DNA from 2 places in the Geobacillus sp. PLS 41 genome. Region 2 is predicted to be linked to the other one. Evidence: a T-box and tRNA genes for the amino acid it is inferred to sense, from the RefSeq annotation. Region 2 holds a T-box; the other holds one or more tRNA genes.
The links. The T-box of region 2 lies ahead of thrS (threonine--tRNA ligase). A T-box ahead of a tRNA ligase gene usually reads a tRNA of that ligase, here a tRNA-Thr.
Positions count from the first base shown of each region.

Region 1: it has a tRNA-Thr gene. The T-box ahead of thrS (threonine--tRNA ligase) is inferred to sense a tRNA for this amino acid. The anticodon was not compared.

Region 1 is NZ_CM151395.1:404,920-420,946, forward strand. Features, by position in the region: gene glmS (glutamine--fructose-6-phosphate transaminase (isomerizing)) at 1-1,428, opposite strand, end outside; gene glmM (phosphoglucosamine mutase) at 1,955-3,304, opposite strand; gene ACVX3G_RS01845 (CdaR family protein) at 3,332-4,570, opposite strand; gene cdaA (diadenylate cyclase CdaA) at 4,563-5,384, opposite strand; gene rsiW (anti-sigma-W factor RsiW) at 5,457-6,068, opposite strand; gene sigW (RNA polymerase sigma factor SigW) at 6,083-6,646, opposite strand; gene rocF (arginase) at 6,847-7,746, opposite strand; tRNA gene ACVX3G_RS01870 (tRNA-Ala) at 7,895-7,967, opposite strand; tRNA gene ACVX3G_RS01875 (tRNA-Gly) at 7,974-8,045, opposite strand; tRNA gene ACVX3G_RS01880 (tRNA-Lys) at 8,050-8,125, opposite strand; tRNA gene ACVX3G_RS01885 (tRNA-Gln) at 8,427-8,501, opposite strand; tRNA gene ACVX3G_RS01890 (tRNA-Glu) at 8,616-8,687, opposite strand; tRNA gene ACVX3G_RS01895 (tRNA-Thr) at 8,698-8,773, opposite strand; tRNA gene ACVX3G_RS01900 (tRNA-Asn) at 8,781-8,855, opposite strand; rRNA gene rrf (5S ribosomal RNA) at 9,012-9,128, opposite strand; rRNA gene ACVX3G_RS01910 (23S ribosomal RNA) at 9,228-12,157, opposite strand; rRNA gene ACVX3G_RS01915 (16S ribosomal RNA) at 12,518-14,077, opposite strand; partial or broken gene pdaB (polysaccharide deacetylase family sporulation protein PdaB) at 14,751-15,505, shown strand; gene ACVX3G_RS01925 (KinB-signaling pathway activation protein) at 15,641-16,027, opposite strand, start outside.
Region 2 is NZ_CM151395.1:1,357,160-1,373,186, forward strand. Features, by position in the region: gene ACVX3G_RS06715 (response regulator transcription factor) at 1-67, shown strand, start outside; gene pnpS (two-component system histidine kinase PnpS) at 60-1,808, shown strand; gene polA (DNA polymerase I) at 1,962-4,598, shown strand; gene mutM (DNA-formamidopyrimidine glycosylase) at 5,064-5,888, shown strand; gene coaE (dephospho-CoA kinase) at 5,916-6,521, shown strand; gene ACVX3G_RS06740 (glyceraldehyde-3-phosphate dehydrogenase) at 6,638-7,666, shown strand; gene speD (adenosylmethionine decarboxylase) at 7,981-8,355, shown strand; gene ACVX3G_RS06750 (aminotransferase class IV) at 8,479-8,877, shown strand; gene nrdR (transcriptional regulator NrdR) at 8,945-9,406, shown strand; partial or broken gene ACVX3G_RS06760 (replication initiation and membrane attachment family protein) at 9,511-10,895, shown strand; gene dnaI (primosomal protein DnaI) at 10,907-11,848, shown strand; partial or broken gene ytxC (putative sporulation protein YtxC) at 12,182-13,058, shown strand; T-box leader at 13,104-13,334, shown strand; gene thrS (threonine--tRNA ligase) at 13,394-15,352, shown strand; ribosomal protein L20 leader region at 15,579-15,712, shown strand; gene infC (translation initiation factor IF-3) at 15,769-16,027, shown strand, end outside.

The DNA of each region.
Region 1 (16,027 bases), 950 kb from region 2:
TAGGCAGACATAGTAGTCAACGGCGCGGCCGATGAAAAAGCAGTTGCGCGTCAGGGTCAAGTAGTCGCTCGCGATGTTCTCCATTTCCTCTTTCGCATCGCACAGCATTTCCATCACATTGGCGACGATGGCGAGCTCTTTCGTCAAGTCAAAGTCCAGCTCAAAGCCTTTCGCTTTTGCCGCGGCCGCCGCCAAAATTGCCAACACGGCAATTTGCGCCGTATAGGCTTTTGTCGAGGCAACGGCGATTTCCGGACCGGCGTGCAAAAGCAACGTATAGTTCGCTTCCCGCGACAGCGTCGAACCTGGGACGTTCGTGATCGTAATCGCTTTATGGCCGAGTTTGTTCGTTTGCACGAGCACGGCGCGGCTGTCGGCCGTTTCGCCGCTTTGCGAGATAAAGATGAAGAGCGGCTTTTCCGACAACAGCGGCATGTTGTACGAAAATTCGCTGGCGATATGCACTTCCACCGGAATTTTCGCCCACGATTCGATCAACTGCTTGCCGACGAGACCTGCGTGGTAGCTCGTTCCGCACGCGACAATGTACAGGCGGTCGGCGTTCAGCACTTCGTTGATGATCGCTTGGTCAATCGTCAATCCGCCGTTTTCGTCTTGGTATTTTTGAATGATGCGGCGGATGACGAACGGCTGCTCGTCAATTTCTTTCAACATGTAATGCGGATACGTTCCTTTTTCAATGTCGCTTGCATCGAGCTCGGCCGTAAACGGCTTCCGTTCGACTGTCTCGCCGTTGAGCGTTTGAATCGTGACGTTCTCGCTCGTGACGATAACGAGCTCCCCATCCATCAGTTCGACGAATTGATTCGTCACTTGAAGCATCGCCATCGCGTCGCTCGCCACGACGTTAAACCCATCGCCCAAGCCGACGAGAAGCGGGCTTTTGTTTTTCGCCGCATAGATGGTGTTTTCGTCTTGCGCATCGATCATGGCGATGGCGTACGATCCTTTTAGCAGCGAGAGCGTTTTTCGGAACGCCTCTTCCGTTGCCAGTCCGTCGTTGACGAACTTCTCCACGAGCTGAACGATCACTTCCGTGTCCGTGTCGCTTTGGAATGTGACATCGGCCAAGTAGTCGCGCTTGACCATTTCATAGTTCTCAATGACGCCGTTATGCACGAGCGTAAAACGGCCTGAAGCGCTTTGATGCGGGTGGGCGTTCACTCGGCTTGGCGCCCCGTGTGTCGCCCAGCGTGTATGGCCAATGCCGACCGTCGCGTTGACGTTCGGGTCGACGATGCGGCGCAAATCAGCAATCCGTCCTTTTTCCTTAAACACATGCACGCCGCTTTCGTTCAACACAGCGATCCCCGCCGAATCGTAGCCGCGATACTCGAGTTTTTCCAATCCGCGCAATAAAATTTCCTTCACATCTTGATAACCGATATAGCCAACAATGCCGCACATGGCAAATGTTCCTCCTTTTCATCTTGGAGGCTGCCGCTAACGAGAACCGTCTTTCCTGTTCAGTTGTCAAAGAACATGTTCGGGGTCTCGCCGATCCACGGGCGGCAGACTCCCTTCTTCGTTTCGCGCGATGACATCCTCCCCTTTGTGCAAAGGGTCGCCCCTTTGTTTTAAGAGAGGACTTGCGGCTGTCATCGCCCCAGCCGGGAGGCATCCGCCGAAAACCTCGATAAACCTCCTCCTCGTCAACTAAGCGTTCTTCCGTCCAACGCTTAGTCCAGGCGCTTTTGTCGTCAAAACGATTGCAACAACCAACCGGTTTTTCTTTTTGAAACGTTCCATCCGCTGGAACAACTGCTGTTCCTGATCTCCTTGTTCCGCCCTGCCATCGCCTCCTTTCAAAAAAAGGCAACAACGTTAATATTACAGGACATTCCCAGCGGCGTCAACTATTTATATAAATACCCTATGCATAAACGAAAGGGAACGTTCCGTTTATGCATAGGGTGGTTGTCCAGACGGTCGATTATTCCGTCCCCATTTCACGGCGGACGACATCGGCGATCCGCTCCACGTAGGCGCGGCACGCTTCTTCGGTCGGGGCCTCCGCCATAATGCGCACAAGCGGCTCAGTCCCCGATGGGCGGACAAGAACGCGGCCGTTGCCGTTCATCTCTGCCTCCACTTCCTGGATCACTTTTTTCACTTGTTCGTTTTCCATTGCTTTTTCCTTATCGGCCACCCGGACGTTCACAAGCAGCTGCGGGTATTTTTTCATTTCCCCCGCCAATTCGGAAAGCGGCTTGCCTTTGATTTTCATGATGTTGACAAGCTGGAGCGCCGTCAACATTCCGTCCCCCGTCGTGTTGTAGTCAAGGAAGATGATATGTCCGGACTGCTCGCCGCCGAGATTATAGCCGTTCTTCTTCATTTCCTCGACGACATAGCGGTCGCCGACCGCCGTTTGTACACTTTTGATTCCCTGCGCCTCAAGCGCCTTGTAAAACCCAAGGTTGCTCATGACGGTTGAGACGACGGTTTGGTGCTTGAGGCGGCCGGTTTCTTTTAAATATTTGGCGCAAATGTACATAATTTGGTCGCCATCGACGATGTTGCCGTTCTCATCGACGGCAATGAGACGGTCGCCGTCGCCGTCAAAGGCGAGCCCGACATCCGCTCCTTTTTCTTTGACAAATGCGGCGAGCGCTTCCGGATGGGTGGACCCGACCCCTTCGTTAATGTTGAGCCCATTGGGCGACGCCCCCATCGTCACGACATCCGCATCCAAATCGGCAAATAAGTACGTCGCCAGCGATGACGTCGCCCCGTGCGCGCAGTCGAGGGCGATTTTCATCCCGGAAAAATCTTCTTCATCAATCGTTTGTTTTAAATACTGCAAGTACTTTTGCCCGCCTTCGAAATAGTCGTTGACTTGCCCAAGCCCAGCCCCGATCGGCCGCGGCAGCATATCCTCCGCGCTGTCGATCAGCGCCTCAATTTCCGCTTCCTGCTCATCCGACAGCTTGAACCCGTCCGGACCGAAAAATTTAATGCCGTTATCTTGCACCGGGTTGTGGGAGGCGGAAATCATAATGCCGGCCTGTGCTCCAAGCGCCTTCGTCAAATAGGCGACGCCTGGCGTGGAAATAACGCCAAGGCGCATCACTTCCGCCCCGATCGACAAAAGCCCGGCGACAAGGGCGCCTTCAAGCATATGGCCGGAAATGCGGGTGTCGCGCCCAATCAGCACTTTCGGGCGCTCAGCGCTTTTGGTCAGCACGTATCCGCCGCAGCGGCCGATTTGAAACGCCAACTCTGGCGTCAATTCACGATTTGCGACTCCTCGTACACCATCAGTGCCAAAATATTTGCCCATTCGTTCACTCTCTCCTTACTATGCAGTTTATTGTGCAGCCGCTTTTTCGCTAATCTGGACCATCGCCGTTTCCACCGACGGCTGCCATTGGACTTGTTCAGGGTGGTTCCATTGAATGGGAACTTGATGTTCGCCGGTGTCAAGTCCACCGACATCGACATACAAACGAATATCGTCTTTTGTCAACCCGCGGACGACATCGGGCGGACCGACAAGGCGGACCGTAATTTTGCCTTCAAGCGGTTTGACAAATTCGGCTTTGTATGAATCCGGCAAGCCGATGACAGCGATCGGCACGTCTTTCCACGTTTGCGTGACGTCTTTTTCCACATCAATATGGACCTTGATTTTGTCTGGGTTGACGCTTTTTGCTCCATCAGGGAGCGGAGCGTCAAGTTCTACCGTCGCATCGTCGGTAATGTCGTCCAAATCAACTGTCAATCCTTCCAGCTTGTCAATATGGTTCAACACTTCCTTCGGTCCATAAATCGTGACCCGATCCGGCTCCGGCGTGACGCTGACAAGATGCACACCATCCGGCAGCTCTCCGGTTGTCTGCACTTGAACCGGCACCGTCTTGCTCGGGCTTTTCACCGGCACGGTTACTTCCACCGACGATGGCTCTGGCTCAATATCCAACTCATTTCCCCGTCGATCGTACACTCGAACGCGCGCTTCTCTCGTCAGCGTTTCCGTCGCCCCATCTAAGTCGACGATGGCTTTGACAAAGGCAATCTCGTCGATTCGTTCCTTCGCCCCGGTAATCGTCACGGCATCTGGTTTCACCGTCGGTTCTCCAACGGAATAGCCATCCGGCATTTTGTTTCGATTGAAAAATTCAACACCGACCGGAAACTGTTTCGACACTTTTTCACGAATCGTCACTTTGGCCGAGGAAGGCTGAATCGTCACTTTCAACTTGTCGGAGATGTCCCTGTATTTGATCGGCACCGTGTATGTCCCTAATGGCAATTCCGTTAAATCGACATACACCTCGAAATTTCGTTGTAGAGCCGTCGGCTTGACAATGCTGGCGGGTCCTTGGAGCGTAACGTTCACGTATTTCGGGACACCCGATACGACCAAGTTGTTTTCATCATAGTAAGCGACCACCGGAATATCGACCAACGTTTCCGTATCTTCCTGGCCAAACGTGTTGCGCGTCTCACCAGTTTTCGCCCCGACATTGGCCGACATATACAGCATAATCGCCAGCAATAAGGAGACAACGCGAATAAACCAAGGATGGTCCATCAACTTATCCATGTTTCTTCCCCCTCCACTGCCAACGGGAAGAAGCAGGCGCCTTCGTCGCTGGAGCAAGTTCGCCGGTCAACAGCTCCCGAAACTCATCGATCGTTAAATCGCGGTACAGCTCGCCGTTTTTCGTCAACGATACTGCTCCCGTCTCTTCCGACACGACGACGGTGACGCTGTCCGTCACTTCGCTGATGCCGAGCGCCGCCCGATGGCGTGTTCCGAGCTCTTTCGAAATAAACGGACTTTCCGATAATGGCAAATAACAGGCCGCCGCAGCGATTTGGTTTTTTTGAATAATGACCGCCCCATCATGAAGCGGCGTGTTCGGAATGAAAATATTAATGAGCAGTTCCGGCGATACATGAGCGTTTAACATAATGCCGGTTTCGACATAATCGTTCATTCCGGTTTCCCGCTCAATGGAAATCAGCGCGCCGATGCGTCGCTTCGCCATATACTCGGTCGCTTTGACAATGGCTTCCACCATTCGCATCCGCTCTTCCTCTTCATTGACCGTATTGCGGGTGAACAGCCGTCCGCGGCCGAGCTGCTCAAGGGCGCGCCGCAATTCTGGTTGAAAAATGATGATGATCGCGAGAAATCCCCAAATGATCGCCTGATCCATCAGCCATTGCAACGTCGTCAATCCGAGGTAATTGCTCACGAAACGAACCAAAATAATTAAAAAAATGCCTTTTAACAACTGAATGGCCTTCGTCCCGCGAATCATCATGATCAACTTGTAAATCACATACCAAACGACAAGGATATCAACCACTTTTAACAAATATGACACGATGGGGAGCTCTCCGAAGGACATCTTCACACTTCCTTTATCTCTAATTCCAATCTGTTGATGGCCACGGAAAAAGCCATCGAACGATGGCTGCCATCATTCAATCGATTGGAGCGCACGATTGAACCTTTCTTTAATATTATACCAAATCCATTCAAACACTTGATTAATTTCCTCCACTTCCCCTGTCACTTGCCCGGCGGACGCCATATATTTCTTTCCATGGATCACAGTCACGTCCCCATCAACCGTTCCTTCAATCCGAATCGAGCCATTGCGGACGACAATATCTCCTTTGACCGTTTCTCCTTTCGGCACGATGACAGTATGATCGCGGATGATGACATGTTCATCAGCTGAGACGGAAAACGCGCCTCTTTCCCCCCATGAAGAGGCTAAGCTGCCGAAAGTAAGCGCGAAAAACAACGAGGCAGCCGTAAGCAGCGGATGACGATGCAGAAAACGGCGCAGCCGCGCGGTCTTTCTCTCTTTCGGCATCGCCTCCATAACCTTGGCTGCAAACGACGGCGGCGCCGCAACGTGGGCGGCATATTGGAGGAAAGCAACCGTCTTTTTCAGCTCGTGAAAATGGGCAGCGCACGCAGCGCACGAACGCAAATGTTCTTTCAGCTGCTGCTCTCCTTCTGGCTGGAGATCTCCATCAAAATAGCTGTGCATGAGCAACACGATTTCTTTCGGACATTCCATAGTCTCCCACCCTCTTATAAATGACCCAATTGCCTGCGCAACGCTTCACGGCCGCGATGCAGCCGCGTTTTCACCGTGCCGACCGGCAACCCTAAAATCTCGCTGATTTCTTGCAAGGACAAATCTTCCATATATTTCAACACGATCACGCTTCGATACTTTTCTGGCAACTGCTCAATCGCTCGCTGCACCGTCTCTTGCAGCTCCAGGCTTTCCACTGCCTCCTCCGGGGATGCTTCGCGGGAAGGAAGCTGAGCCTGCATCGTCAACCCGTCCGTGCCTCCGACCTCTTCATCTAAATACACGTCCGGCTTCCGTTTCCGCAATTTATCGATCGTCAAGTTCGTCGCGATCCGGTACAGCCAAGTGGAAAACTTCATTTCTGGATTGTACGTATCAATATGGATGTAGGCGCGGATGAACGCCTCCTGCGCCGCATCTTCCGCCTCATGCCGATTGCCAAGCATTCGATAGCAAAGACGGTAAATCTTGTCCTTATACAAATCGACAAGATCCGCGTATGCGTTTTGATCCCCTTTTTGGATCGCCTTAATTCTCTTTTTAATAAATAGATCCATAAAATACAATACCCCCGCCTCACGGCTTACCGTATATTACGGCGCTCGATCAAGAAAAGTTTCATGCAACATATTTATTGTATCATACAACGGAAAAAGAGGGGACGCCAAACAAATGGCAGCCCCTCTTTCACAAACAGCGGGAACAAATCATCATCATATCCGTGAATCCCGCAACCAACCCTCTTTGCCCACATGCATTAAATGAGTTTTTCACCAAACAACGACCCCATCAGCGCTACAGCCACTGATGCTGTTTTGTTCCGCTCATCCAAGATCGGGTTCACTTCGACAAATTCCGCTGAAGTGATGATTTGTGCCTCGGCCAGCATCTCCATCGCCAAATGGCTTTCGCGGTATGTCAATCCTCCAATGACAGGCGTTCCGACTCCCGGTGCGTCGCTTGGGTCAAGGCCATCCAAGTCAAGCGACAAATGAACGCCATCCGTTCGTTCTTTTAAATAGGCGATCGTTTCTTCCATCACCCTTGTCATTCCGAGCCGATCAACCTCATGCATCGTGTAAATTTTGATTCCTTTTTCGCGAATAAACTTCTTCTCCCCTTCATCAAGGGAACGGACGCCGATCAACACGACATGTTCCGGCTTGATTTTGGGGCTGTATCCGCCGATTTGCGTCAGCGCCGGATGGCCAAACCCGAGGCTCGCCGCCAGCGGCATGCCATGAATGTTTCCAGACGGCGACGTTTCCGCGGTGTTGACGTCGCCATGCGCGTCATACCAGATCACTCCAAGCCGCTCATAATGTTTCGCCACCCCGGCGAGCGTGCCAATGGCGATGCTATGGTCGCCGCCCAGCACAAGTGGGAAGCGCCCCCGCTGAACGACTTGGTCAACCGCCGCCGCGAGTTTCTCATTCGCCTCCGCAACCGCTTTCAAATTGCGCAACCGTGAATCTCCTTGCTCGTGCAACCGCTCTGCTTTTCCAATCGGAATATCTCCCAAATCTTCAATATCGTAATGAAGACGTTCCAGACGTTCGATGACGCCTGCATAACGCATTGCGCTCGGCCCCATATCAACGCCGCGGCGTGTCTGCCCTAAATCCATCGGAACCCCGATAATTGAAATTGGCTTCATGCTGTCTCCCACTCCTTTCCGGTTCCTGTTACGTCTTTATTGTAGAGGAAAGAAAGGGGATGACTCAACTTGACAAAATTTTGAATATTTATACCGATATAACAAAAAAGAGCAGGCTGCTTTTGGTTGTCAAGCAGTCTGCTCTTGATGGAGCCTATCGGGATCGAACCGATGACCTCCTGCGTGCAAAGCAGGCGCTCTCCCAGCTGAGCTAAGGCCCCGCCCCAAGCGGAAGACGGGACTCGAACCCGCGACCCCCACCTTGGCAAGGTGGTGTTCTACCACTGAACTACTTCCGCGCTATGGTGAGCCATGGAGGACTCGAACCTCCGACCCTCTGATTAAAAGTCAGATGCTCTACCTACTGAGCTAATGGCTCATGGTTGAGTATACACTCACAGTGAACGATGTCCCTTCCTCTACAAGCATATTCAAGGAAGCAAGATGCGTCGGGACAACTCGAAGCAAATCCGAAGATGCTTTGCTCGTTGCTCTACCTACTGAGCTAATGGCTCATGGTTGGGTATACACTCTAGGTACTACCTAGCTCTACCTGCCTCTTCCTCTCCCAGCCGATTCAAAGATGCCAAGTGCGTCGAGGCAACTCGAAGCAAACTCGAAGATGTAGCGCTCGTTACTGAGCTAATGGCTCATGACCATTTTTATGTACAAAAAAATAATGGCTGGGCTAGCTGGATTCGAACCAGCGCATCACGGAGTCAAAGTCCGTTGCCTTACCGCTTGGCTATAGCCCAACGCGATGAGAAAGAAACGCTGTATTCAATTGCTATTATATCTCAGCAATCAGGGAAGTATACACTTTTCATTTCGGCCAATCATCCTTGAAAGGACGACTGGCCGAAATGGAGTGACCCGTACGGGATTCGAACCCGTGTTACCGCCGTGAAAGGGCGGTGTCTTAACCACTTGACCAACGGGCCGGAAAATAAATGGAGCTTCCAACCGGGCTCGAACCGGTGACCTCTTCCTTACCATGGAAGTGCTCTACCTACTGAGCTATGGAAGCGTAAAAATGGCTCCGCAAGTAGGATTCGAACCTACGACCTACCGGTTAACAGCCGGTTGCTCTACCGCTGAGCTATTGCGGAATGATGAATAACTATATGTCATGCACATTTTCCCAATGTGCTCGTTGCCTCTTCCTCTGCCAGCTAATTCAAGGGAGCGAGATGCGTCGAGGCAACTCGTAGCGAATTCGAAGATGTGAAGCTCGTCGCTGAACTATTGCAGAATAATGAAACATTGCCTAGCAGCGACCTACTCTTGCAGGGGCGCTGGCCCCAACTACCATCGGCGCTGGAGGGCTTAACTTCCGTGTTCGGGATGGGAACGGGTGTTTCCCCTCCGCCATAGCCACTAGGCAACAATGGACAAGTCTTATTATAAGGAAAGTTGACCTGTTGTCAAGACTTTTTCATTCCCTCAAAACTAGATAACCGTGCTCAGGAAGAAGCCGCTCATAGGTCAAGCCCTCGATCGATTAGTATCCGTCAGCTCCACGTGTCGCCACGCTTCCACCTCGGACCTATCGACCTCGTCATCTTCGAGGGATCTTACCCGCTTTGCGCGGTGGGAAATCTCATCTTGAGGGGGGCTTCACGCTTAGATGCTTTCAGCGCTTATCCCGTCCGCACATAGCTACCCAGCGGTGCCCCTGGCGGGACAACTGGTACACCAGCGGTGCGTCCATCCCGGTCCTCTCGTACTAAGGACAGCTCCTCTCAAATTTCCTCCGCCCGCGACGGATAGGGACCGAACTGTCTCACGACGTTCTGAACCCAGCTCGCGTACCGCTTTAATGGGCGAACAGCCCAACCCTTGGGACCGACTACAGCCCCAGGATGCGATGAGCCGACATCGAGGTGCCAAACCTCCCCGTCGATGTGGACTCTTGGGGGAGATCAGCCTGTTATCCCCGGGGTAGCTTTTATCCGTTGAGCGATGGCCCTTCCATGCGGAACCACCGGATCACTAAGCCCGACTTTCGTCCCTGCTCGACCTGTCCGTCTCGCAGTCAAGCTCCCTTGTGCCTTTGCACTCTCCGAATGATTTCCAACCATTCTGAGGGAACCTTTGGGCGCCTCCGTTACCTTTTGGGAGGCGACCGCCCCAGTCAAACTGCCCACCTGACACTGTCTCCCACCCCGCTAAGGGGTGCGGGTTAGAATTTCAATACCGCCAGGGTGGTATCCCACCGCCGCCTCCACCGAAGCTGGCGCTCCGGCTTCCCAGGCTCCCACCTATCCTGTACAAGCGATACCAAAATTCCATATCAGGCTGCAGTAAAGCTCCACGGGGTCTTTCCGTCCTGTCGCGGGTAACCTGCATCTTCACAGGTAGTATAATTTCACCGGGTCTCTCGTTGAGACAGCGCCCAAGTCGTTACACCTTTCGTGCGGGTCGGAACTTACCCGACAAGGAATTTCGCTACCTTAGGACCGTTATAGTTACGGCCGCCGTTTACTGGGGCTTCGGTTCGCACCTTCGCTTCCGCTAAGCGCTCCCCTTAACCTTCCAGCACCGGGCAGGTGTCAGCCCCTATACGTCGCCTTTCGGCTTCGCAGAGACCTGTGTTTTTGATAAACAGTCGCTTGGGCCTTTTCACTGCGGCTCTTCAGGGCTCTTCACCCCAAAGAGCACCCCTTCTCCCGAAGTTACGGGGTCATTTTGCCGAGTTCCTTAACGAGAGTTCTCCCGCGCGCCTTAGGATTCTCTCCTCGCCTACCTGTGTCGGTTTGCGGTACGGGCACCTCTTCCCTCGCTAGAGGCTTTTCTTGGCAGTGTGAAATCGGGGACTTCCGGATTACTCCGTCGCCGTCACCGCTTGGCCTTATGATCCGCGGATTTGCCTGCGGATCAGCCTCACGGCTTGGACAGGCTCTTCCAGCCGCCTGCTCGCCCTATCCTCCTGCGTCCCCCCATCGCTCAAACGGGAAGAAGGTGGTACAGGAATCTCAACCTGTTGTCCATCACCTACGCCTTTCGGCCTCGGCTTAGGTCCCGACTAACCCTGAGCGGACGAACCTTCCTCAGGAACCCTTAGGCTTTCGGCGCAGAGGATTCTCACCTCTGTTTTCGCTACTCATACCGGCATTCTCACTTCTAAGCGCTCCACCAGTCCTTCCGGTCTGGCTTCTCTGCCCTTAGAACGCTCCCCTACCGATGACCAACGGTCATCCCGCAGCTTCGGCGGCACGTTTAGCCCCGGTACATTTTCGGCGCAGAGTCACTCGACCAGTGAGCTATTACGCACTCTTTAAATGGTGGCTGCTTCTAAGCCAACATCCTGGTTGTCTTTGCAACTCCACATCCTTTTCCACTGAACGTGCACTTCGGGGCCTTAGCTGGCGGTCTGGGCTGTTCCCCTCTCGACCACGGATCTTATCACTCGCAGTCTGACTCCCGGGCATAAGTCGTTGGCATTCGGAGTTTGACTGGGTTCGGTAACCCGTTTGGGGCCCCTAGCCCAATCAGTGCTCTACCTCCAAGACTCTCAAACCCGAGGCTAGCCCTAAAGCTATTTCGGGGAGAACCAGCTATCTCCAAGTTCGATTGGCATTTCACCCCTACCCACACCTCATCCCCGCACTTTTCAACGTGCGTGGGTTCGGGCCTCCAGCCGGTGTTACCCGGCCTTCACCCTGGACATGGGTAGATCACCTGGTTTCGGGTCGACGACGACGTACTCACACGCCCTGTTCAGACTCGCTTTCGCTGCGGCTCCGCCTCTTCGGCTTAACCTCGCACGCCATCGTCACTCGCCGGTTCATTCTACAAAAGGCACGCCATCACCCATCAACGGGCTCTGACTACTTGTAGGCACACGGTTTCAGGTTCTCTTTCACTCCCCTCCCGGGGTGCTTTTCACCTTTCCCTCACGGTACTGGTGCACTATCGGTCACTAGGGAGTATTTAGCCTTGGGAGATGGTCCTCCCTGCTTCCGACGGGATTCCTCGTGTCCCGCCGTACTCAGGATCCGCTCGGGAGGGAACGAAGTTTCGACTACAGGGCTCTCACCTTCTCTGGCCGGCCGTTCCAGACCGGTTCGTCTACCCCGTCCCTTTCTCACTCCCATCGTGAGCGGTCCTACAACCCCAAGAGGACTCGCCTCTTGGTTTGGGCTGTTCCCGTTTCGCTCGCCGCTACTCAGGGAATCGCGGTTGCTTTCTTCTCCTCCGGGTACTAAGATGTTTCAGTTCCCCGGGTGTGCCCTCCATGCCCTATGGATTCAGGCATGGATACTGCCCCATTACGGACAGTGGGTTCCCCCATTCGGACATCTCCGGATCAACGCTTGCTTACAGCTCCCCGAAGCGTTTCGGCGTTTGCCCCGTCCTTCATCGGCTCCTAGTGCCAAGGCATCCACCGTGCGCCCTTTCCAGCTTAACCTATTGCGCTCTCGGCTTCTTCCTTATGTTAATCGGTTATCTAGTTTTCAAGGAACGAGACTGCTTCTTGAATTTGCTTCTCTGCAGTCTTGCGCCGAGGAATCTTGCTTCCCTGAACCTGCTAGCACACGCAGGCACAGGCGCTTTTGAAGGAACTTTTCATTCCTTCAAAACTGAACGAAGCGACTGCCTTGAGTCTGCTTCCTTGCAGCTTTGCGCCGAGGAATCCATCTTCCTTGAATCTGCTAGAAGACGCAGGCGCAAAACAAGTGAAGGAATTTCTCATTCCTTCAAAACTGAACGAAACAGAAGCGCGATGGATTGGTAGGTTGGCCATTGCGGCCTCCGCTTTTCTCCTTAGAAAGGAGGTGATCCAGCCGCACCTTCCGGTACGGCTACCTTGTTACGACTTCACCCCAATCACTTGCCCCACCTTCGGCGGCTGGCTCCCTTGCGGGTTACCTCACCGACTTCGGGTGTTGCAAGCTCTCGTGGTGTGACGGGCGGTGTGTACAAGGCCCGGGAACGTATTCACCGCGGCATGCTGATCCGCGATTACTAGCGATTCCGGCTTCATGCAGGCGAGTTGCAGCCTGCAATCCGAACTGAGAGCGGCTTTTTGGGATTCGCTCCCCCTCGCGGGTTCGCAGCCCTTTGTACCGCCCATTGTAGCACGTGTGTAGCCCAGGTCATAAGGGGCATGATGATTTGACGTCATCCCCACCTTCCTCCGACTTGTCGCCGGCAGTCCCTCTAGAGTGCCCACCTTCGTGCTGGCAACTAGAGGCGAGGGTTGCGCTCGTTGCGGGACTTAACCCAACATCTCACGACACGAGCTGACGACAACCATGCACCACCTGTCACCCTGTCCCCCCCGAAGGGGGAACGCCCAATCTCTTGGGTTGTCAGGGGATGTCAAGACCTGGTAAGGTTCTTCGCGTTGCTTCGAATTAAACCACATGCTCCACCGCTTGTGCGGGCCCCCGTCAATTCCTTTGAGTTTCAGCCTTGCGGCCGTACTCCCCAGGCGGAGTGCTTATCGCGTTAGCTGCAGCACTAAAGGGTGTGACCCCTCTAACACTTAGCACTCATCGTTTACGGCGTGGACTACCAGGGTATCTAATCCTGTTTGCTCCCCACGCTTTCGCGCCTCAGCGTCAGTTGCAGGCCAGAGAGCCGCCTTCGCCACTGGTGTTCCTCCACATCTCTACGCATTTCACCGCTACACGTGGAATTCCGCTCTCCTCTCCTGCACTCAAGTCCCCCAGTTTCCAATGACCCTCCACGGTTGAGCCGTGGGCTTTCACATCAGACTTAAGGGACCGCCTGCGCGCGCTTTACGCCCAATAATTCCGGACAACGCTCGCCCCCTACGTATTACCGCGGCTGCTGGCACGTAGTTAGCCGGGGCTTTCTCGTGAGGTACCGTCACCGCGCCGCCCTCTTCGAACGGCGCCCCTTCGTCCCTCACAACAGAGCTTTACGACCCGAAGGCCTTCTTCGCTCACGCGGCGTCGCTCCGTCAGGCTTTCGCCCATTGCGGAAGATTCCCTACTGCTGCCTCCCGTAGGAGTCTGGGCCGTGTCTCAGTCCCAGTGTGGCCGGTCACCCTCTCAGGCCGGCTACGCATCGTCGCCTTGGTGAGCCGTTACCTCACCAACTAGCTAATGCGCCGCGGGCCCATCCGCAAGTGACAGCCAAAAGGCCGCCTTTCAACCAAAGACCATGCGGTCTTCGGTGTTATCCGGTATTAGCTCCGGTTTCCCGGAGTTATCCCGGTCTTGCGGGCAGGTTGCCCACGTGTTACTCACCCGTCCGCCGCTGACCAAATCAGAGCAAGCTCCGATCCGGTCCGCTCGACTTGCATGTATTAGGCACGCCGCCAGCGTTCGTCCTGAGCCAGGATCAAACTCTCCAAAAGAAAGTTGATTGGCTTTTCGCATTGTCCAACTTCGGCCAAAGCGGCCTCCGCTTTTCGTATTGTCCAGCTTCGGCCCGCCGCCGCTCGGGGTCAAATCACCTTCGCCTTCGGGATTGTAAATCCCTGCAGGCGAAGAACATTTGCCCATCGCGGCGACCCGCGGGCCTCAGCTTTTCTTTCGCGCTTCGTTTCGTTCAGTTTTCAAGGAACGAGACCTCTTCTTGAACTTGCTTCGTTGCAGTCTTGCGTCGAGGAACCCAATTCCCCCGAATTCACTAGAAGACACAGACGCAAAGTTGCTGCATTGAAACAACTTCTCTGCTGATTTGCAGTCTTGAACTGAAGAATAGTTGAAGCTTCCTATTGCAAACAGCTCTTTTATACTAACATGCCTCTTTTTTCTTGTCAAGATCTTTTCCGTTGCTTTTCGTCACTCACCGCTATCGAACACTCTGTCGGATTAGCGACGATTTTTAATATACCACTTACCAATCAAAAATGCAATATCTTTTTTAAGGGAATTTCAAGAACCGACGCCAGACCGTTCCTTTAGGCTTCCTCCATCTCTTCGACGGTAAGAGGACTGGCAAATAAGTTTCATAACCGCCATGGCTGTCCGCATAAGATGTTATTAGGACAACGATTTTACAATGCAAAAAAGGGGGCCGATGTCATGTTTTACGCGTTGAACGGACGGACGCTGAAAAAAGCTCTCATTATTATCTGCTCCGCCTTTTTCACCGCCGTTGTCTTGTACGCTTATGAAATGAACCGTCCCGTTTTTTCGCTTCCTTCTGGGCCGAAGGCGGTATATAAAGTGGACAACGCCCGCAATGAGGTGGCGTTGACGTTCGATATCAGCTGGGGAGATGAGAATGCAGACAAAATTTTGGATGTCTTGAAGCAGCATGGGATTCAAAACGCGACCTTTTTCTTATCCGCCTCATGGGCCGAACGCCATCCAGCCGTGGTGAAGCGGATCAAAGAGGAGGGGCATGAGATTGGCAGTATGGGATATAACTTTGTCAACTATACGGAACTTGAGAACGCCAAAATCCGTCAAGATTTAATCATGGCGAAAAAAGTGTTTGACATGTTGGGAATTAAACAGGTTGAGCTGCTGCGCCCCCTGGGGGGAACTTCAACAAAAATGTGTTAAAAGTTGCTCAGTCCCTCGGCTACACTGTCGTCCATTGGAGCATTGACTCGAAAGACTGGCTCAACCCTGGGACAGACCAAATTGTTGAGAACGTCACGAGGGACCTGGAACCGGGCGATATCGTGCTCCTTCACGCATCTGATTCGGCAAAACAGACAGCCAAAGCGCTGCCGAAAATTATCGCTTCCATGAAAGAAAACGGCTACAAAAACGTCAACCTCTCCGAGCTGTTGGCGAATGGCGAAGCCGAAAGCCGCGGGATCGAGTGACACGTTCCGACAGCGGCCTGCGCCGGTGCGGCTGGATTGCGGCGGCAGACAAGCCGCCAATTGGAATGATTGGCTTTTGGCGAACAGCCGTTTTTTCGCGGCTGCCATAAGAAAACAGGCGGCGCCTTGCTTTCTTTATTGTTTCGCGCTGCCTGTCAATTTATGCAGTATAAGAAGCTGGTATGCATTGCATACTAATAAAGGAATCAACATCAAATACAGCCAATCACGGTCGTTGATGCGCAACACGGGAAACCATTCAATGACCGTAACGACGACCATAAAGAACAAAGCCGGAACGAACGCCCCTTTGTTCGTCTGTGCGCTCTTGACGTAGGCAACAACGAGACCAACCACCAAAATGAACAATGCGGTCAATAGATACGGAATGATTGAATCGCCCTTGTCCGCAAACGCCATGTAGCGGAAATACACTAAATCGAACAGCACGAACATGATCAAAACAACCTGCACAGCGTTCCATAGCGAACGGAAGATGCCAAGCCCGAACCGGTGGACGGT
Region 2 (16,027 bases):
ACCGATGTACATTAAAACGGTGCGCGGCCTTGGCTACAAGTTGGAGGAACCGAAGCGGCATGAATAGCTTCCGCACCCGCCTTTTGTTTTGGCTCGTGACGCTCATCGCCACGGTGTTGATCGCCCTCGGGCTTTTGCTCGGGCAATTGCTGAAAGATTTTTACGCCGAGACGATGAACAAACGGATGGAAAAAGAGGCCCAAGCGCTTGCGATTTTGCTTGAAAATGAACCGCTCGAGCAAATCCGCGCCGATTTGCAGGAAATGGGGAATGAGCTGTCGTCCCGCATCACCGTGCTCGATAAAGAAGAACGGGTGCGGTTTGACAGCGGTCGCGTCGCAGCGATCAGCGACAAAGACCATGAGCGCATCGTCCGCGCGATTTTGCGCAAAAAGCAGTTTCCCCGCTTTTCCGTGATTGAAAAAACAAACGACGTCTATTACTACATCGTCCCGTACGAGCGCGGTGAACGGAGCGGGTACGTCGTTTTAAGCACACCGACGAGCTCACTCCAAAAAGTAAACGAGCAAATTTGGGGCGTGCTCACGAGCAGCCTCGGGATGGCGCTCGTTGTCATCATCGCCCTCGTCTGGAAAATCGCCAATCAATATATGAAGCCGATTGAAGAAGCGACGAAAGTGGCGTTTGAGCTGGAAAAAGGCAATTACGCCGCCCGTGTGCCCGATGGTGAATATAACGAGGCCGGGATGCTTGTGCGCTCGATCAACCGGCTGGCCCGCCATTTGCAGGAGATGAGCAGGGCGCGGGAAATTCAGACCGATCGGCTTCACACGCTCATTGAAAACGTCGGCAGCGGTCTGTTGTTTATTGACCACCGCGGACATATTTCTCTCATCAATCGGGCGTTCCAGACTCAGTTTCATCTCGATCCGTCGGATTGTTTGTACCGTCCGTACGCCGATGTGCTGCCGCACCGCGACATCGTCCGGTTTATCGATGATATTTTCATCACCGAGACGACGATGCGCCGGCATATGCGGCTGACGATTGGCATCGAGCGGAAACATTTCGATGTATACGGGGCTCCCATCATTGGCACGAACGCCGAATGGAAAGGGATTGTCGTCGTGTTTCACGACATTACGGAGCTGAAGCGTCTTGAGCAAATCCGCAAAGACTTTGTCGCCAACGTTTCGCACGAATTGAAAACGCCGGTGACGTCCATCAAAGGATTCGCCGAAACGCTATTGGATGGCGCTATGAAGGATGAAGCGGCGCTCGAACATTTTTTGACCATCATCTTAAAAGAAAGCGAACGGCTGCAAACGCTCGTTGAGGAACTGTTGGACTTGTCGAAAATCGAGCAGCACGGATTTCAGCTGCAACTCGAAGACGTGGATATCGCTCAAGTCATCGCCGAAGCGGCTGCTGTGTTTCGCCAAAAAGCGGCGGAAAAACAAATTGATTTGCATATCGAATCGCCATCCGGGCTTGTCATCCGTGGTGACAGAAATCGGATGAAGCAAATTTTGCTGAACTTGCTCGCCAACGCCATCACGTATACGCCGGAGCACGGACGGGTCGCTGTCGAGGCGGAAGAGACGAAGAAAGAAGTGCTGATCCATGTGAAAGACACCGGAATCGGCATTGAGGAAAAAGAAATCCCGCGCATTTTTGAGCGTTTTTACCGCGTCGACAAGGCGCGCAGCCGCGATTCCGGCGGAACGGGGTTGGGCCTGGCGATTGTGAAACATTTGGTTGAGGCTCACCATGGATATATTACCGTAGCGAGCAAAGTGGGGCGCGGCACCGTGTTCACGATCCATTTTCCAAAGCCGGGGCGGTAGCCGGCTTCTTTTTATCATCTCCAACTGAGAAGCCTGCCATTTTTCAGCGTGAGCGTAAGCACGGGATGAATCGGCGCCTCCCATCATGGTGGGAGAGCGTTCAAGGCAAGCCGCAGGCATGGTACAATAGGACAAGGAAGCATCCGAGGAGGGATGAGATTGAAAAAAAAGCTTGTTTTAATCGACGGCAGCAGCGTGGCGTACCGCGCCTTTTTCGCCTTGCCGCTTTTGCATAACGACAAAGGCATCCATACGAACGCCGTCTACGGGTTTACGATGATGTTGAATAAAATTTTGGCGGAAGAAGAGCCAACTCATATGCTTGTCGCGTTTGACGCCGGGAAAACGACGTTCCGGCATGAAGCGTTTCAAGAGTATAAAGGTGGGCGCCAGCAGACGCCACCGGAGCTGTCGGAGCAGTTTCCGCTGTTGCGCGAGCTGCTGAGGGCGTATCGCATCCCCGCCTATGAACTCGAGAACTACGAAGCGGACGATATTATCGGAACGCTTGCCGCCCGCGCTGAGCAGGAAGGGTTTGAGGTGAAAGTCATTTCCGGCGACCGCGATCTGACCCAGCTCGCCTCCCCCCATGTGACGGTGGACATTACGAAAAAAGGGATTACCGATATCGAACCGTACACGCCGGAGACGGTCCGCGAAAAATACGGCTTAACTCCGGAACAAATCGTTGATTTGAAAGGATTGATGGGCGACAAATCGGACAACATTCCCGGAGTGCCGGGCATCGGGGAAAAGACGGCGGTCAAGCTGCTCAAGCAATTCGGCACGGTCGAAAACGTGCTTGCCTCCATTGACGAGATCAAAGGCGAAAAGTTGAAAGAAACGCTGCGCCAACACCGGGAGATGGCGCTGTTAAGCAAAAAGCTCGCCGCCATTCGCCGCGACGCCCCGGTCGAGCTCTCGCTTGATGACATCGTCTATCAAGGGGAAGACCGGGAGAAAGTGGTCGCTTTATTTAAAGAGCTTGGGTTTCAATCGTTTTTAGAGAAAATGGAATCGCCGTCATCAGAAGAGGAAAAACCGCTTGCCAAGATGGCATTTACGCTTGCTGACCGCGTGACGGAGGAGATGCTTGCCGACAAGGCGGCGCTTGTCGTTGAAGTGGTCGAGGAAAATTATCATGATGCGCCGATCGTCGGCATCGCTGTGGTCAACGAACATGGACGGTTTTTCCTGCGCCCGGAGACGGCGCTTGCCGATCCGCAGTTTGTCGCCTGGCTTGGTGATGAAACGAAGAAAAAAAGCATGTTTGACTCAAAGCGCGCGGCAGTCGCCTTGAAATGGAAAGGAATTGAGCTATGCGGCGTTTCCTTTGATTTATTGCTGGCCGCCTATTTGCTTGATCCGGCGCAAGGTGTTGATGATGTGGCTGCCGCAGCAAAAATGAAGCAATACGAAGCGGTGCGCCCGGATGAAGCGGTGTATGGCAAAGGGGCGAAGCGGGCCGTGCCGGATGAGCCAGTGCTCGCCGAGCATCTCGTCCGCAAGGCGGCGGCGATTTGGGCGCTCGAACGGCCGTTTTTGGATGAGCTGCGCCGCAACGAACAAGATCGGTTGCTCGTCGAGCTCGAGCAGCCGTTGTCTTCGATTTTGGCGGAAATGGAATTTGCCGGAGTGAAAGTGGATACGAAGCGGCTCGAACAGATGGGCGAAGAGCTCGCCGAGCAGCTGCGCACGGTCGAGCAGCGCATTTATGAGCTCGCCGGCCAAGAATTCAACATCAATTCACCGAAACAGCTCGGCGTCATTTTATTTGAAAAACTGCAGCTGCCCGTCTTGAAAAAAACGAAAACCGGCTACTCCACTTCGGCGGATGTGCTTGAAAAACTTGCGCCTTATCACGAGATCGTGGAAAACATTTTGCATTACCGCCAGCTTGGCAAGTTGCAGTCGACGTATATTGAAGGATTGCTGAAAGTCGTGCGACCCGATACAAAGAAGGTGCATACGATTTTCAATCAGGCGTTGACGCAAACCGGACGGCTCAGCTCGACGGAGCCGAACTTGCAAAACATTCCGATTCGGCTTGAGGAAGGACGGAAAATCCGCCAAGCGTTCGTGCCGTCGGAGTCTGATTGGCTCATTTTCGCTGCCGACTACTCGCAAATTGAGTTGCGCGTCCTCGCCCATATTGCGGAAGATGACAATTTAATGGAAGCGTTCCGCCGCGATTTGGATATCCATACGAAAACAGCGATGGACATTTTCCAAGTGAGCGAGGACGAAGTGACGCCCAACATGCGCCGTCAGGCGAAGGCGGTCAACTTTGGGATCGTTTACGGGATCAGTGATTACGGCTTGGCGCAAAACTTAAATATTTCACGCAAAGAGGCCGCTGAATTCATCGAGCGCTACTTCGAAAGCTTCCCTGGCGTGAAGCGGTATATGGAAAACATTGTGCAAGAAGCAAAACAGAAAGGGTATGTGACGACGCTGCTGCATCGGCGCCGCTATTTGCCGGATATCACGAGCCGCAACTTCAACGTCCGCAGCTTTGCTGAACGGATGGCGATGAACACGCCGATTCAAGGGAGCGCCGCTGACATTATTAAAAAGGCGATGATCGATCTGAACGCCAGACTGAAGGAAGAGCGGCTGCAAGCGCGCCTTTTGCTACAGGTGCATGACGAGCTCATTTTGGAGGCGCCGAAAGAAGAGATGGAGCGGCTGTGCCGGCTCGTTCCGGAAGTGATGGAGCAAGCGGTCACACTTCGCGTGCCGCTCAAAGTCGATTACCATTATGGCTCGACGTGGTATGACGCGAAATAAAAAGGAGTCTTGGTGTGGATCGCCGGCACCCCTAAAAGGCCGGTGATTTAAGGGGAAATACTGCTCTCCAACAGTGTTTCTCAAATTGAAAAACCTTGCAACACCATCACTTCATTCCTTGTGATTTCTCATAAATCAAGCGAATCCATTGTTTTTCATCAGCCTTCTAAGAAGGCCTGTGATGGAATGAAAAAGCAGTTTCACAACGACTCTTCTCCAGTTGAGAAGCCTTGGGACATCGAGTCGTCCTTCTCAACCAACATGACCGATTTTGCGAAAATCAGCGTTTCTCACCGGCCTTCTAGGCAGAATCTTTCGGTGCGACGATTCTCGGCTGCAACTCGATGAATTGGAGCGAAACAGCTGCCGCCCCATGGAGAATCTTTCTCTCGGCGGATGAACCGGCGTCAATGCGAAAGCGTCGGCGGGAACGATGCAGGAAAACGGAGGAAAGGGGGGATCGCCATGCCGGAATTGCCGGAGGTGGAAACGATCCGTCGTACGCTTTTGCCGCTTATTGTCGGAAAAACGATTGAGGATGTGCGCATCTTTTGGCCGAACATCATCCGCCATCCGCGAGACCCCGAGGAGTTTGCGGCAAGAATGATCGGACAGACGGTGCGTGGTTTGGAACGGAGAGGGAAGTTTTTGAAATTCCTGCTCGACCGCGATGCACTCATTTCCCATTTGCGCATGGAAGGGCGCTACGCCGTTGCTTCTGCCCTCGAGCCGCTCGAACCGCATACGCACGTCGTGTTTTGCTTCACGGACGGCAGCGAACTCCGTTACCGCGACGTGCGCAAGTTCGGAACGATGCACGTTTATGCCAAAGAAGAAGCTGACCGTCGGCCGCCGCTTGCTGAGCTTGGGCCGGAGCCGCTTTCCCCGGCGTTTTCCCCAGCTGTATTGGCGGAGCGGGCGGTGAAAACGAAACGGTCGGTCAAAGCGTTGCTCCTTGATCAGACGGTCGTGGCTGGGTTTGGCAATATTTATGTCGACGAATCGCTGTTTCGCGCCGGCATTCTTCCCGGCCGGCCGGCCGCCTCTCTCTCCAGCAAAGAGATCGAGCGCCTGCATGAGGAAATGGTGGCGACGATCGGCGAGGCGGTCATGAAAGGGGGAAGCACGGTGCGCACGTACGTGAACACGCAAGGGGAAGCGGGTGCGTTTCAGCATAGCTTGTTCGTCTACGGACGCAAAGGAGAGCCATGCAAACGATGCGGCACGCCGATTGAAAAAACGGTCGTCGCCGGCCGCGGCACGCATTATTGCCCGCGCTGCCAGCGCTAGGCGGCGTGTAAAAAGGAGAGAGGTTCCATGACGTTGACGATCGGATTGACCGGCGGGATCGCCAGCGGCAAAAGCACGGTGAGCGCGATGATGCGCGAGCTCGGCCTTCCGGTCATTGATGCTGACGAAGCGGCGCGCGCCGTCGTCCGACCGGGGGAAGACGCCTACCGTCAGATTGTCGCCGCCTTCGGTCCGGGCATTTTGCAGACAAATGGAGAGATCGATCGGGCGAAACTCGGGGCGATCGTGTTCAACGACGAAGAAGAACGGAAAAAGCTAAACGCCATCGTTCACCCGGCGGTGCGTCAGAAAATGCTCGCGGAGAAAGAAGCGCTCGTCCGTTCCGGGGCGAAAACGGTCGTATTGGACATTCCGCTTTTATTTGAAAGCGGATTGACATCCTGGGTCGATAAAGTACTTGTCGTGTATGTTGACGATGACATCCAGCTTCGCCGGCTGATGGAGCGGAACGGGTTCACTGAGGAAGAAGCGCGCGCCCGCATTCGCGCTCAATGGCCGCTGGCGGAAAAAATGAAGCGGGCCGACGCGGTCATCAACAATAACGGAACGAGGGAAGAGACACGCCGTCAGCTGTTGGCTATTTTGAAACAATGGGACGCCTTGGAAAAATAGGCGTCTTTTTTGTTCGCTTTCAGTCATTTTGTTCTCCACATTTCCTAAAAATATGATATACTATTTATACAAATATAAGAAAATAGTATAACATATATGAGAGGAGAACAAAGTGAATGAAGGCGAAAGTGGCGATTAACGGTTTCGGACGAATCGGACGGATGGTGTTCCGGCGCGCCATCAATTCCTCTGACCTCGACATTGTGGCGGTGAACGCCAGCTATCCGCCGGAAACGTTAGCCCATTTAGTGAAATATGACTCAAACCACGGCAAATTTGACGGTGAGGTCATCGCCTTGGAAGACGGCCTGCTCGTCAACGGCAAAAAAGTGAGGCTGTTAAACTCGCGCGACCCGAAACAGCTGCCGTGGAAAGAGCTTGATATCGATATTGTGATTGAAGCGACCGGAAAATTCAACGACCGCGAAAAGGCGAGCCTTCACCTTGAGGCAGGGGCGAAGCGCGTCATTTTAACCGCCCCGGGCAAAAATGAAGATGTGACGATCGTTGTTGGCGTCAACGAGCATATGCTTGACATCGACCGCCATTTCATCATTTCGAACGCCTCGTGTACGACAAACTGTTTGGCTCCGGTCGTCAAAGTGCTCGATGAAGCGTTTGGGATTGAAAACGGCCTGATGACGACGGTTCACGCGTATACGAACGACCAAAAAAACATCGATAACCCGCATAAAGATTTGCGCCGCGCCCGCTCATGCGCGCAGTCGATCATCCCGACGACAACGGGAGCGGCGAAAGCGCTTGGCCTAGTGCTGCCGCATTTAAAAGGGAAGCTTCATGGCATGGCGCTCCGCGTCCCGACGCCGAACGTCTCGCTCGTCGACTTGGTCGTCGACTTGAAGCGCGATGTGACGGTTGATGAGGTGAACGAGGCGCTGATCCGCGCTGCCGACGGCCCATTGAAAGGCATCTTGGATTTCACGATGGAGCCGCTTGTCTCGATCGATTTCAATACGAATCCGCATTCTGCGATTATCGACGGCCTGTCGACGATGGTGATGGAAGGGCGAAAAGTGAAAGTGCTCGCTTGGTATGACAATGAATGGGGCTATTCGTGCCGCGTCGTTGATTTAGCCCATCTTGTCGCGGCCAAAATGAATGAGCGTCTCAGCGTCAATGCGTAACAGCGGTTCGATGTGAAGCGCGCCGCCTGCGCTATGGCTTTTGCGATCCGCACAAACGGATCGGGCCACGGTGCGGGCGTGGGCGCTTTTTCTCTTTTTTATGCAAAAAAATTAAAAAAGCCTGTTGCAAAAACCCCCTAAACAAAGTATACTATGTCTCGTGAACTTCTTAACGGCAAGGGTAATGTGACTACTTAAAGGGTTAGGACCTCTTAGGACTAACTTTCCCCCGTGGTAGTTATACATGCCATTTTGCAACTCACCTTCTGTTTTTTTATTAGTTTGAGAAAATTGGTTAAAGGGGGATTCTTTTCATGGACACGATGGGTCGTCACGTTATCTCGGAACTTTGGGGATGCGACTTTGACAAACTGAATGATATTGATTTTATTGAAAAAACGTTCGTTGACGCCGCGTTAAAGTCGGGAGCGGAGATTCGCGAAGTGGCGTTCCATAAATTCGCTCCGCAAGGCGTAAGCGGGGTCGTCATTATTTCGGAATCGCATTTGACGATTCACACGTTTCCCGAACACGGCTATGCGAGCATTGATGTGTATACATGCGGCCATTTAGACCCGACGATTGCCGCCGATTACATTGCCGAAATGCTGGGCGCGCAAACGCGGGAAACGATTGAACTTCCGCGCGGCATGCGCCCGATCGAAGTGAAAAAGGCGCAGGCGCTGTAATTGGATAATGATAAACCGAAAGGAGCGTAAGCGAAACGCTCCTTTTTTTGCGCCCTCGGCGGTACAACAGCGGCGAAAATCATGGTATGATGGAAGAAAAAGAATGACTAGGGAGACGTGGCAATGAGCATGTGGAAAACACTCAAATACGCCTTCACAAACCATTGTGAAACGCGGGAAAATCATGAAGATGAAGAGCTAAGAAGCCATTATTACAAAGCGACGAACCGCGCCGTCATCGATGCGGTCAAGGAGCTGCTCTCGTCGCTGCCCGGCGCCGAGCTCGTTTCTGTTTCCGAAGAGCGCGGCGAAATTTGTGCGCAAACAAAGCGCGGCAAAAAGTTGTTCATCGTCGCTACCGTCATTTCCGTGCGGCCGTTTGAAACGGCGGTCGACTTTTCCGCGACGACGGAGACGAAGCTATTGCCGTTTGATTTTGGGCATAGCCGGGCGGTCATTCTCGATTTGTATCGGAAGCTCGACGCCCGCCTGCCCTATATCGGTTCCGGACTGAACAGCTAACTATATCTTGTCTGCTTTCGTCCATTCCGGTATGATAGAAAATAAGAAGATCAACGGAGTGGATGTTATGCGATGTCCTTCATGCCATCATCAAGGCACGCGCGTGCTTGACTCGCGCCCGGTTGAAGAGGGTCGTTCGATCCGCCGCCGGCGGGAGTGCGAACAGTGCCATTATCGGTTTACGACGTTTGAGCGGATCGAGGAGCCGCCGCTGATTGTTGTGAAAAAAGAGGGAACGCGCGAAGAATTCAGCCGGGAGAAAATTTTGCGCGGCTTGATCAAAGCGTGCGAGAAGCGGCCGGTGGCGCTCGAGGAGCTTGAAAAAGTGACGCAGGAAATTGAGCGCGAACTGCGCAATCAAGGCGTCTCGGAAGTGAAAAGCGAAACGATCGGCGAAATGGTGATGGAGCGCCTGTCACACATCGATGAGGTCGCCTATGTCCGCTTCGCTTCCGTCTATCGGCAGTTTAAAGATATTAATGTGTTCATTGAAGAACTGAAAGAGCTGATCAAAAAAGGGCAACGGTAAAAAGGGCTTTGGCGTTAGGCGGCAAGCCCTTTTTTCAACGTCTTTTCGGCAGGAAAGGGGAGAGCCGGTTTGAAACGAATACGGCGGAATGGAAGGTCGGAGCGATGCAGCACCATTGGAAAGAGCTGATTGCTGTCGACCGTTATACCGTGCAAAGCCGTGGGGTGTTGCAAGAGGTGGACCGTAAAGTGCTGACGCTGCTTTACCAGCCGCTCATCGGCTGCCGGGCGTTGGCGCTTTATATGACGCTTTGGGGGAGCTTGAGCTGCTTGACGGCCAGGAAGCGACCCATCATCGGCTTATGGCGCTCATGCAGTGCGGACTGCCGGACATTTACAGCGAACGGTTGAAACTCGAAGGAATCGGGCTGCTCGACACATACGTCCACGCTCCAGAGGCGGATGAACCGAAGCTGTTTCTTTATGAGCTGCGTCCGCCGCTGGCGCCAGACCAGTTTTTCCGCGACGAGATGTTGAGCGTTTTTTTGCACCGGCAAGTCGGCCGCCACTTGTTTATCCAGCTGAGCAACTTTTTTGCCCGTCCTTCCATTGATGAAACGAAATTCACCCAGGTGACGCGGTCGTTTTCCGACGTGTTTTCGGCCGTGCCCGCTGAACAAATCGTCGCCGGCCTCAGCGAAGAAGCCGGGCCCGAGCTGCTTGAAGGGAAGGATCACATCAGGCGGGATGAGGCGTCGTATGTGCTCGATGATGATGTATTCGACTTTGAGCTGTTTTTTGCCGGCCTGTCCAAGCAGCTTGTGCCGCGCCGGGCTGTGACAGCGAAAGTGAAGGAAGCGATTAAAAAGCTGGCGTTTTTATACGGCATTCCGCCGCTTGAGATGCAAAAACTGGTCCTTGGCGTCATCGATCCGGCCTATCATATCGATATTGACGCGTTGCGCCGGGCGGCGCGCGAATGGTATGAGCTCGAACATGGCGGTGTCGAGCCGCGCCTCGTCGAACGAGTGCAGCCGCTCGCCTACCGGACGATGGAAAACATCGAACCGCGCACAAAAGAGGAGCAACTAATGAAACAGCTGGAAACAATTTCCCCGCGCCAGCTGCTGAAAGAGATTTCAGGCGGCGCTGAGCCGTCGCTTGCTGATTTGCAGTTGATCGAAGACATTATGTTCCAGCAGCAGCTGCTCCCCGGAGTTGTCAACGTGCTCATTTATTATGTCATGCTCCGGACGAATATGAAGCTGTCGAAAAAATACGTAGAAAAAATCGCCAGCCATTGGGCGCGCAAAAAGGTGAAAACCGTGAAGGAAGCAATGGAACTGGCGAAAGAAGAGGCGAAAACATACCAAAACTGGGCGAACGAAAAGGAAAAAGGGACGCGGACGGTGCGCAAAGTCGTGCGCACGGAAATCGTCCCGGACTGGCTGAACATGGATTACAGCCAGCCGGATGATGATGATTTTGACGTCGAACAGGCGCGCAAAGAGCTTGAGGAACGGCTGAAAAAATACCGTGATGAATCATAGAGGGAAAAGCCATGGAACGAGTAAACCACCTGTTGCAGCGGTTGCTTGGCAATCAACGGTTTAAACAACGCTACGAACAAATGAAACGCTACATTTTGGAGCATCCGGACGTGCAGCCGTTTTTGCGGGCGCACGAACGGCAATTGTCGGCCGATGCGGTTGACCGCAGCTTGATGAAGCTGTATGAGTTCATCGAGCAGCACGGGAATTGCCGCCAATGTCCGGGCCTTGAGCGATGCAACAACATGCTGCCGGGGTACCATCCAAATTTGGTGGTCAACGGTGGAAGGATCGACGTTGAGTACGACCGCTGCCCCAAAAAAGTGCAGCATGACGAGCGAAAACGGCAAGAGTCGCTCATTCAAAGCATGTTCATGCCGCGCGAAATCTTGCGTGCTTCGCTCTCTGACGTCGATCTCAATGACGATGGGCGGATCAAAGCGATCCGATTTGCCGAGCGGTTTGTGGCGGAATACGAGCCAGGGAAAAAAATGAAAGGCTTGTATTTGCACGGATCGTTTGGGGTGGGCAAAACGTATTTGCTCGCCGCGATCGCCAACGAGCTGGCGAAGCGAAACGTTTCGTCGCTGATCGTCTACGTGCCCGAGCTGTTTCGTGAGATGAAACATTCGCTTCAAGACCAGACGATGAACGAAAAGCTTGATTATATCAAAAAAGTGCCGGTGCTGATGCTCGATGACCTTGGGGCGGAGGCGATGTCAAGCTGGGTGCGCGATGATGTATTTGGCCCGATCTTGCAATACCGGATGTTTGAAAACTTGCCGACGTTTTTCACGTCGAACTTTGATATGCAGCAGCTCGCCCATCATTTGACGTATTCGCAGCGCGGCGAAGAAGAGAAGGTGAAGGCGGCGCGCATTATGGAGCGAATCCGCTATTTGGCCTATCCGATTGAAATCACTGGACCGAACCGCCGTGAGCAAAATATATAAAGGCGATTTGAAACGTTGCCGTTTGCACAGGCATGTTGATTAACCCATAAAAACTAGTTGAGCAGGTTCTGTTTCTAGCTTTTCTGCCGTAGTCGGCAAGCGGTTCGTTTGCCGACTGGGGCTGACCCAAAAGGGTAATTTCCCTTAAACAAAACACAACATATTTGTTTTATGCCTGTATACGGTAATAAGAAAGGGTGTCCCGATCCTTTTGGGGCACCCTCTCCTCGAACAATGAACGCCGCTAAGCTTTGTGGTTTTTTAGTCTAAACAGCCCGTTGTCCCCATATATATAAACCAAGCATTCCTTTCGGGCTAAAGGGGGGACAGCGGGTGATCGAAATCCATTTTGACGAGGCAAGCGAAGCGGAAAAAATTGGTTGGGCTGCTAGATCACCGGCAACCGGATGACGGTCCGCTGTTTCATGCCGCTTATGACGGGAACAAAACCGTGGCGGTTTACATACAGGGCGAGGAGAAGCGTGTGCTTGAGGAGCATATCATCCCAGCGATGACGGCGTTTATGCAGGAGGTGATGGAAGACCGGCTGCTGCTATCCATCATTGCCAATGTTTTTTATTTCCGCGACGTCGAAGAACAGCAGCAAATTTTGGCCCTCGCTCATTCGTTTTTGGACGGCGAGCGGAGCGATTACCGGAAAAGCGCGGCGTTTGCCGCCTCGCGCACCGTGATGTTGCGCGACGCTTTTGCCTCCTTTTTGCGCGACGGCTTGTCATTTTCGTTTTCTTCGTTCGTTACGTTCCGGTTAAAGCCGTATATGGAGCGCCTCCAACATTATGTCGAGCTGGCGATTGATGAATACAAGCTGGAGCAGGAGTATCAAAATTTTGTGCAAATGCTGCGCGACTGCCTGGCTGGCCGGACGCCGCAATGGCCGCGCCTGTATTTGGTGCACGATCCGCCGCACTTCGTATTTTACGACAGCGAGCGGCGGGAGCTGTCGGCGGCGGAAGTGAGACAGTTGATCGACCGCCATCTCGTCTTCAGCCAGCCGATGTATATTGATGCATCGGTGCTCGCTCCGCTTGTCTCGCTCGCTCCGGCGGAAATTGAGCTGTACACCGATCATCCGGATGACGGCATGGTGCAGACACTGCAAAACGTGTTTCAAGAACGGCTGATCGTCTGCCGCCGCGCCGATTTTTCCCGCTTGTTTGCCGCCAACGCTGGAAATGGGGGAGAAGCTTGATTTTTCCTGCTGTTTTCGCTATAATGTCGTCATGAATATGGATGAATACAAGCGATGACGAGGACATGGGTGCATTTTTACGGTTTCCAGAGAGGGAAGGCAGCGGCTGGAACCTTCCTAACACGAAAAATGCGCTTACCCCCTCAGAGCTGCGGCAGCGAACGCAACGCCCAGTAGTTGCCGCCGGTGGACGACCGTTATTCTTGTTGAGCCATGGCATGGCGAGGCGTTGCCATGGGAAGAAGGGTGGAACCACGATGAAAACTCGTCCCTTTAGGAGGGAGGAGTTTTTTTATTTTTCCATTTTCATCATCATGACAAAGGAGTGATTGCCAATGCCAGACGTCATTCGCATCACGTTCCCAGATGGGGCGGAAAAGGAGTTTCCGAAGGGGACGACGACGGAAGACATCGCTGCCTCGATCAGCCCGGGGCTGAAGAAAAAAGCGATCGCCGGCAAACTGAACGGCCGGTTCGTTGATTTGCGCACGCCGCTTCACGAAGATGGCGAGCTTGTCATCATTACCCAAGACATGCCGGAGGCGCTTGACATTTTGCGCCATAGCACCGCCCACTTAATGGCGCAGGCGATCAAGCGGCTGTATGGCAACGTCAAGCTCGGCGTCGGTCCGGTCATTGAAAACGGCTTTTACTATGATATCGACATGGAGCATAAGCTGACGCCAGACGACCTCCCGAAAATCGAAGCGGAAATGCGCAAGATTGTCAAAGAAAATTTGGACATCGTCCGCAAAGAAGTGAGCCGCGAAGAAGCCATCCGGCTGTATGAAGAAATCGGCGATGAGTTGAAGCTCGAGTTGATCGCCGATATTCCGGAAGGCGAGCCGATTTCGATTTATGAGCAAGGCGAGTTTTTCGACCTTTGCCGCGGCGTGCACGTGCCGTCGACTGGAAAAATCAAAGAGTTCAAGCTGCTCAGCATCTCGGGGGCCTACTGGCGCGGCGACAGCAACAACAAAATGCTGCAGCGCATCTACGGCACGGCCTTTTTCAAAAAGGAAGACTTGGATCGTTATTTGCGCCTGCTTGAAGAAGCGAAAGAGCGCGATCACCGCAAATTAGGCAAAGAGCTTGAGCTGTTTACGACATCGCAACAAGTCGGACAAGGCTTGCCGCTATGGCTGCCGAAAGGAGCGACGATCCGCCGCATTATCGAACGGTACATCGTCGACAAAGAAGTGGCGCTCGGATACGATCATGTCTACACACCGGTGCTCGGCAGCGTCGAGCTGTACAAGACATCGGGCCATTGGGACCATTACAAAGAAAACATGTTCCCGCCGATGGAGATGGACAACGAAGAACTTGTGCTTCGTCCGATGAACTGCCCGCACCATATGATGATTTACAAAAGCAAGCTGCACAGCTACCGCGAGCTGCCGATCCGCATCGCCGAGCTCGGCACGATGCACCGCTATGAAATGTCTGGAGCGCTTACCGGCCTGCAGCGCGTCCGCGGCATGACGCTCAACGACGCCCACATTTTCGTGCGCCCGGACCAAATCAAAGACGAGTTCAAGCGCGTCGTCAACTTGATTTTGGAAGTCTATAAGGATTTCGGCATTGAGGAATACTCGTTCCGCTTGTCTTACCGCGATCCGCATGACAAAGAAAAATATTACGATGACGATGAAATGTGGGAAAAAGCCCAACGCATGCTGCGGGAAGCCATGGACGAGCTCGGCCTCGACTACTACGAAGCGGAAGGGGAAGCGGCGTTTTACGGGCCGAAGCTCGATGTGCAAGTGCGCACGGCGCTTGGCAAAGACGAGACGCTCTCGACGGTGCAGCTTGACTTCCTGTTGCCCGAGCGCTTTGATTTGACGTACATTGGCGAGGATGGGAAGCCGCATCGTCCGGTCGTCATCCATCGCGGCGTCGTCTCGACGATGGAGCGGTTTGTCGCGTTCCTCATCGAGGAGTATAAAGGTGCGTTTCCGACATGGCTCGCCCCGGTTCAAGTCAAAGTGATCCCCGTGTCGCCGGAGGCGCACCTCGATTACGCGTATGACGTGCAGCGGACGTTGAAAGAACGCGGCTTCCGCGTCGAAGTCGACGAGCGCGACGAAAAAATCGGCTATAAAATCCGCGAAGCGCAAATGCAAAAAATCCCGTACATGCTCGTTGTCGGCGATAAAGAAGTGTCTGAGCGAGCGGTCAACGTCCGCCGCTATGGCGAAAAAGAAAGCCAGACGATGGGGCTTGACGAGTTTATGGCCTTGCTCGCTGACGATGTGCGGGAAAAACGGACAAGATTAGGGAAAGCGCAATAAACCGTTGACAGGCGACATAAACGTTCAAGCGCCACAAGGAAGCAACGGTGGCGATGGCCCATGTCATGGGCGGTTTTTCAAAGAAATGGCGGCGTGAACAAGATTTTCTCTTGCCAATTGAATGTTGATCCGCTATAATAAAAGGCGTTGTGTTTATCAAGATCCGCTCCTTGACATGCCATCGCCAAGGTGGTATAGTGTATAAAGTGGAATGATGGCTTGTTTGTAACAAAAGCAGAAGCACCCCGCTTCTCACCTGACCGACGCCAAGACGGCTGTTGGCAGGTTGTTACGGTTCGTCAATGCGAGTGTAAGGACGTACTGCGCGGGTGCTTTGTGCATCTGCGCTTTTTTTTGGCTGGAAGTGGGGCTCTGCTGGCAAACAAGCCAGTCGGAAAAAACCTTGGAGGTGGCTCATTATTAGCAAAGATTTTATTATCAACGAACAAATTCGTGCCCGTGAAGTGCGCTTGATCGACCAAAACGGCGAACAGCTTGGCATCAAGTCGAAGCAGGAGGCGCTTGAGATTGCGGCAAGACGCAACTTGGATCTTGTGCTTGTCGCGCCGAACGCCAAACCGCCCGTTTGCCGCATCATGGACTACGGCAAATTTCGCTTCGAGCAGCAGAAGAAAGAGAAAGAAGCGCGCAAAAAACAAAAAGTGATCAACGTCA